DNA from 2 places in the Shewanella sp. AS16 genome. Region 2 is predicted to be linked to the other one. Evidence: riboswitches for the same ligand, from Rfam matches in the RefSeq annotation. Region 2 holds a riboswitch; the other holds the start of a gene.
What was found. A riboswitch is a leader RNA that binds a small molecule or an ion and turns the genes downstream of it on or off. The one in region 2 is predicted to bind thiamine pyrophosphate.
Positions count from the first base shown of each region.

Region 1: another riboswitch for thiamine pyrophosphate. It lies ahead of thiC (phosphomethylpyrimidine synthase ThiC); the one in region 2 lies ahead of LZP73_RS01170 (TonB-dependent receptor).

Region 1 covers NZ_JAKCLK010000006.1:17,294-20,712, reverse strand. Annotated here, with positions in the region: gene LZP73_RS14565 (hypothetical protein) at 1-779, shown strand, start outside; TPP riboswitch at 948-1,046, shown strand; gene thiC (phosphomethylpyrimidine synthase ThiC) at 1,241-3,208, shown strand; gene LZP73_RS14555 (bifunctional hydroxymethylpyrimidine kinase/phosphomethylpyrimidine kinase) at 3,212-3,419, shown strand, end outside.
Region 2 covers NZ_JAKCLK010000001.1:242,955-246,373, reverse strand. Annotated here, with positions in the region: gene LZP73_RS21515 (PaaI family thioesterase) at 1-532, shown strand, start outside; gene LZP73_RS01175 (YcfL family protein) at 569-973, shown strand; TPP riboswitch at 1,105-1,214, shown strand; gene LZP73_RS01170 (TonB-dependent receptor) at 1,269-3,419, shown strand, end outside.

The sequences.
Region 1 (3,419 bases), on a different contig from region 2:
AGCGTCCGGTCGCGGCGGTCAAACCGCCCAAGATCCAGGCCTACCTCTTGTATGCACCCGCCGGCCAGGCCGTTCCCCCTGAGAGCCAAGCCGCCGAGACTCATGCCGCCGAGAACCAGGCCCAGGAGAGCCAAGTCGTCGAGACTCATGTTGCCGGGAGCCGGGCCACAGGGACCCGGCCGGCCGCAGAGACGCCAGCTGTTGAGCCCCAGACGATTGAAACTGAGCCTGCCGAGCCCGAGCCCGAGGCGCATTTTATCTATGATGTGGCCGCGCCGGCGCCGCCTCCGAATGAAGCTGAAGCTTGGGTGTTTTCCCCGCCTGAGACAGATACTAGGCTGCTGGTGCCTGAGGCCAGATTTACCCCGACACCCCCAAGAGACGCAGTGGCTCAGGACTTGTTCAGCCGGGATGCGTCCACCCTGAGTTATCTTCAGCGTCAACGCCGCCAGGCACTGGACACCTTGGTACGGCAGGAGGCGGATGCCTTTACCGCCAAGCGTTCCATGAGCGAGATGGATGCTGAGATGGAAGTGCTGCTGGTGCCCAATGCCGACGATTTCAGCAAAGCGACGACCCTGGGCAACAAACTGGATCCCAACCGTATCGTGCGCAAGGGCGATACCTGTTACCGGGTGGTCAAGGTGGGCAACCAACTTAACCCTTATGCGGAAAACCTGGGTTACCCCTTCGACTGCAGCGGCAAGAAGATGAACCAGGATATTCAGGATGCCATAGACGCCAGATGGGCGCAGATGCATGTCAAGCAGCACAAATAATGCCACTATTGCCATCTGTTTTATTCATTCATATACCAATTTTTTATAATTATGTTTATTTAAGTGTTGTTAAACAATATCTTATCGAATCTATTTTTTTGCTTTAACGTCTGTTAAGGCCGAGTAAATTTTCCTTGTTCATGGTTCAGGCTTCTGTCTATACTGAGGCACATCTTGTCGGAGTGCCTTAGGGCTGAGACCGTTCATTCGGGATCCGTTGAACCTGATCAGGTTAATACCTGCGAAGGAAACAAGCGTAATAACGCCAATGAAAGTCATGTAATGAAACTCATATGATGTTCGTTCCGGGCGCGTTTTCAAGCAACCGGATGAGCCGTGAAAACGGCCTCGAACCCAGAGGCGTTATTTTCGCAGCACAGGCACTGCCCGGCTGCGTCTGCTAATCAACCACTCAAGTCTCCAGACAAGCAACTCCAACTTACTCAGAAGTGAGATTGCTTATGTCAAATCGTCGTGAAACCCGTGCCCAGGCGCAAGCCTTTATCGATACCCTGAAACCTTTGCAGCACCCCAATTCCGAGAAAATCTATCTCGGCGGCAGCCGCGAGGATCTCCGCGTCGGCATGCGGCAGATACACCAGAGCCCGACCCTGATTGGCGGCAGCGAGAGTGCCCCCCTCACGGAGGAGAATCCACCGATAAGGGTCTATGACTGTGCCGGCGCCTATTCGGATCCGGCCGCAGACATCAATGTGCGTCTGGGGTTGCCCAAGCTGCGTGACGGCTGGATCGCCGAGCGCCAGGATACAGAGCGGCTAACGGTTGTAAGCTCAGAGTTTACCCAGCAGAGATTGGCCGACGACGGCCTGGATCACCTGCGTTTCGAGGCCTTGTCCCCGCCGCGCCGCGCCATTCCCGGCCGCTGTGTCACCCAGATGCACTATGCGCGTCAGGGCATCATCACCCCTGAGATGGAATACATAGCCATTCGGGAAAACATGGCCCGCGCCGAAGTCGCAGAAGGGGTGCTGACCCAGAAAGCCCAGGGCGAGGCCTTCGGGGCCGTCGTCGGTGAGCTGATCACCCCGGAGTTCGTCCGCGATGAAGTGGCCCGCGGCCGCGCCATCATTCCCTTGAATATCAATCATCCCGAAGCCGAACCCATGATCATAGGGCGCAACTTTCTGGTGAAGGTCAACGCCAACATAGGCAACTCGGCGGTCACTTCGTCCATCGAGGAGGAAGTCGAGAAGCTGGTGTGGTCGACCCGCTGGGGCGCCGATACCGTGATGGATCTCTCCACCGGACGTTACATTCATGAGACCCGCGAATGGATAGTGCGCAACTCTCCCGTGCCCATAGGCACAGTGCCCATCTACCAGGCGCTGGAGAAAGTCAATGGCGTGGCCGAAGCGCTCAACTGGGAGATCTTCCGCGACACCCTGATAGAGCAGGCGGAGCAGGGGGTGGACTACTTCACCATACACGCAGGCGTCTTGCTGCGTTACGTGCCCATGACCGCCAAGCGCCTGACGGGCATAGTCTCCCGCGGCGGCTCCATCATGGCCAAATGGTGCCTGAGCCACCACGAGGAGAGCTTCCTCTACACCCATTTCCGTGAGATCTGCCAGCTGTGCGCCGCCTACGACGTGTCCCTGTCTCTGGGGGATGGCATGCGCCCGGGTTGTATCGCGGATGCCAACGACGAGGCCCAGTTCGCCGAGCTGGAAACCCTGGGAGAGCTGGTCAAGATCGCCTGGGAATACGATGTCCAGACCATAATCGAGGGCCCTGGGCATATCCCCATGCAGCTCATCAAGGAAAACATGGACAAGCAGCTGGCCCATTGCGACGAGGCACCTTTCTACACCCTGGGGCCCCAGACCACGGACATAGCCCCAGGCTATGATCACTTCACCTCGGGCATAGGGGCGGCAATGATCGCCTGGTATGGCTGTGCCATGCTCTGCTACGTCACCCCCAAGGAGCATTTGGGGCTGCCCAACAAGGAAGATGTCAAGCAGGGGTTGATCGCCTATAAGATCGCCGCCCATGCCGCCGATATTGCCAAGGGGCATCCGGGCGCTCAGGTGCGCGACAATGCCTTGTCCAAGGCCAGGTTCGAGTTCCGCTGGGAAGATCAATACAACCTGGGGCTGGATCCCGATACCGCCAGGGCCTATCACGACGAATCCCTGCCCCAGGAGTCGGCCAAGGTGGCCCATTTCTGCTCCATGTGTGGCCCCAAGTTCTGCTCGATGAAGATCACCCAGGAAGTGCGCGACTATGCCGCCGCCCAGGAGGCGCAAACCCTCACGCAACACATCTCCGTGACTCAGCCCGGTGATCAGGCCGGGTTAGCGGCGGCGATGGCGCAGAAGGCGGCGCAGTTCAAGGCCTCGGGCGCGGCCATCTACCACCCGGTAGGCGAGCTTGCGGATCCCCTGGCACTCGAGTCGGAGCAATAACCTATGGCAAGCAAAGCCCCGGCCCCTATGCCGGCGGGTTCGCGACCCATAGTCTGGACCATAGCGGGTTCTGACTCGGGCGGCGGCGCCGGCATTCAGGCAGATCTGGCGACCATCCAAGATCTGGGCTGTCATGGCTGCAGCATCATCAGCCAGATCACCGCCCAGAGTTCGGTGGCGGTCAGCCTGGTCGAGTCCGTATCGGATGCCA
Region 2 (3,419 bases):
TGAGTTTCGCAAGGCCCTGATGGGCAAGGACGGCGACAAGGGCCAGGCCAACGAGGCCAGCGTGACCCAGTCCCATCCCGCCCTGGATGTGAAAGGCCCGCTGGATGTCAAGGGCATAGTCAAACGCGCCACAGAGCTGAACGATTTCGGTCACCTGCTGGAGCATGTGCCCTATGCCAAGTTTGTCGGCATGGCGGTGGAGCGTTTCGGTGATGAGCTGGTGTTTAAATTGCCGGCCAAGGACGACAACATAGGCAATCCCGTGTTGCCGGCGATCCACGGCGGGGTGATAGCCGGGTTCATGGAGATGTCGGCGATAGTCCAGCTGATGGTGTTCATGCAGACCTCCAAGGTGCCTAAGGTGGTGGATTTCTCCATCGACTACCTGAGGGCCGGCTATCATAAGGATACCTTCGCCGAATGCCGCATCACCCGTCAGGGACGCAGGGTCGCCAACGTCAACATCAATTGTTGGCAGACCAACCGCAAACAGTTGATCGCTACCGCCAGGGCTCACTTCCTGGTCGACTAGTGTATCGAGCAAGCTAAGCAAACAGGGAGAGTAGAGATGAAAGCGACATATCTGTTATTGGCGGCCATGGCGGCATCCGCCTTGGTTGGCTTAAGCGCCTGTGCCCCCCATACCGCCGGGGTCGCAGTGAATTCCGCCGGCGACGTCAGGGTAGACAATGCCGGCCTGGCCCGCCAGGTGGCGGTCGAGCATGCCGGCAGCAGGCTGCAGGCCGGACTGTTGCAAGGCTCGGCGGTCGTTGCCAGCAAGGTAGGCACAGATCTGCATTTGCAGTACAAGTTCACCTGGTTCGATGCCGGCGGTTATAGCCTGGAAGGGGAGGCCGGCAGCTGGAAGCCGCTCAAGCTGCATGGCAAGCAGCAGCTGCAGGTCAATGCGCTGGCACCCAATGCCAATGCGGTCGCCTTCGAAGTCTATGTCAGGGAAGCCATCTCCAACTGAGGCAGGCCCTGTCGTTGGTGGCCAACTGAAGATAAAAACGCCGCTTTGCCGGCGTTTTGTTTTTTGCCGCAATGAGTTCCACATCAAGGTGATACAAACCTGTCATCTTGTTGCCTAACTCGGGTATACTTGCCGGCGCCAAGGGGTGTTCTGTGCCAAGCACCGAACTGAGATGTCGAACGATGAACCCTTAGAACCTGATCCGGCTAATACCGGCGTAGGAATGGGCCTGTCAATTGCGCACTTCTGAATCGCTTACACTTTGCCGGATCTCAAACTGAATATTTGAGGTCCTATGTTTACCCTGAAACCCGAGTCTGTGCTGTCACTGGCTATCTTAGCCGCCTTGTCTCCGGCCGCACTGGCGCAAACCGCCACGCTCACCGAAACCCTTCCCGAAGAAAAAATGGACGTCATGGTTGTGACCGCCGACTTTCGTGCCACCTCCATCGAAGACGTACCTGCGAGTCTCAGCGTCCTGGATCGCCAGCGCTTGCTGGACGATGGCGGGCAAAACTTCCAGGATGTGCTCAATGCCATTCCCAACATGAACTGGTCCGGCGGCAGCTCCAGGGCCAGGTATTTCCAAATTCGCGGTGTCGGCGATCAGGAAGAATACCAGGGCGCGCCCAACTCTTCGGTCGGCTTCTTCATCGATGACATTGACTTGTCCGGCCTGGGCATGGCATCCAATCTGTTTGACATAGAGCAGGTGGAAGTGCTGCGTGGCCCACAGAGCACTTTGTTCGGGGGCAATGCATTGGCCGGGGCGATTTACCTCAAGAGTGCCGAGCCAACCGCAGTGACGGAAGCCGGCGCCGAGTTGACCCTGGGCACAGACGCTCTCTGGAGCGCCGGGGCTTATGCCAGCGGCGCCTTGAATGCCGACGAGACCTTGCTTGGGCGGGTGTCTGTTTCTTCCCATAAGGAAGATGGTTTCATGGACAACGCCTACCTGGGACGCGACGATACCAATGCCCGTGATGAGCTGTCGGCCAAGGCCAAGTTGCGTTGGTACGCTACGGATGCACTGCAGCTGGATTTCACCCTGTTGCAGGGCAATTTTGACAATGGCTATGATGCCTGGTCCCTGGACAGCAACGGCGACACTACCTACTCGGACAGACCCGGTGTCGATACCCAGGACACCACGGCCGCTGGCCTGAAAGTGACTTGGCAGGCCAATGACAATTGGTCACTTGAGTCGCGCACCAGCTTCGCCGACACCAAGCAGCGTCAGGCCTACGACGGCGACTGGGCCAACCCCGAATACTGGGCCAACCTGAGCTGTTATGGTGCGCCCTGTGTCTATGATTATTGGTGGGACAAGACCGCCGACAGGCAGAATTTCACCCAGGAGCTGAGATTGCTGTCCAGCCAGGCAGGGCGGATTTTCGCCGGCACCACAGACTGGTTGTTCGGCGGCTATTACAATCGCTTGTCCGAAGCCAATGCGTTACAGATAGAGCAGCGCTACAGTCCGGATCCCCTGGATGTGAGCAACCTCAACAGCGATTACAACGCCACCAAGCTGGCCGGCTTTGCCCAACTGGATACCTACCTGGGCCAGTGGCACTATTCCGCCGGTGTGCGTTTCGAGCATTGGCAGAGCGATTATCAGGATGATTCGAAGCAAGCCGACAACAGTTTCTCGCCCTCGGAAAACCTGTGGGGCGGCCATGTGTCTGTGAGCTATCAATTCGAATCGGATCAGATGCTCTACGCCAAGGTGTCCCGCGGTTATAAGTCGGGCGGCTTCAACATGGATCTGCCGGCGGCATTGAGCCAGTACCGCAACTTCGATTCCGAGACCTTGTACAATTACGAACTGGGCCACAGCGGCTCCTGGTTCGATGGCGCACTCGCCAGCCGGGTATCTGTGTTCTACATGGACAGACAAGATCAACAGGTCGATGCCTCGGTGCAAATTCCCAACAGCGGCGATTTCCAGTTGTACACGGCCAATGCCAGCAGCTCGACCAACTATGGTCTGGAAGCCGAAGCCACCTGGTATCTGAGCAGCAGTCTGGAGCTCTACGGCTCCCTTGGCTTGCTCAAGGCCAAATATGACCAATACAGCTATGACGATGGTTATGGCGGCCTGGTCGATCTGTCCGGGCGTGAGCTCGCCCATGCCCCCAACTATAATTACCAGTTGGGCGGCACCTGGCATAGCGACGCCGGCTGGTTCGCCAACCTGAACCTGACTGGGATGGACGCCTTCTACTATTCTGACAGCAATGACTCTGTCTCGAACGACTATAGGTTAGTCAATGCCCGCCTCGGATACCAAACGCCCAGCTGGTCCGTGTATCTCTGGGGCCGCAACCTGACGGATGAAGCCTACGGCGTGCGTGGTTTCTTCTTCGGCAACGAACCCAACCTGGACTGGGCATCGCAGCAATATATACGTTACGGTGATCCCAGGCAGTTGGGGATCAGCTTC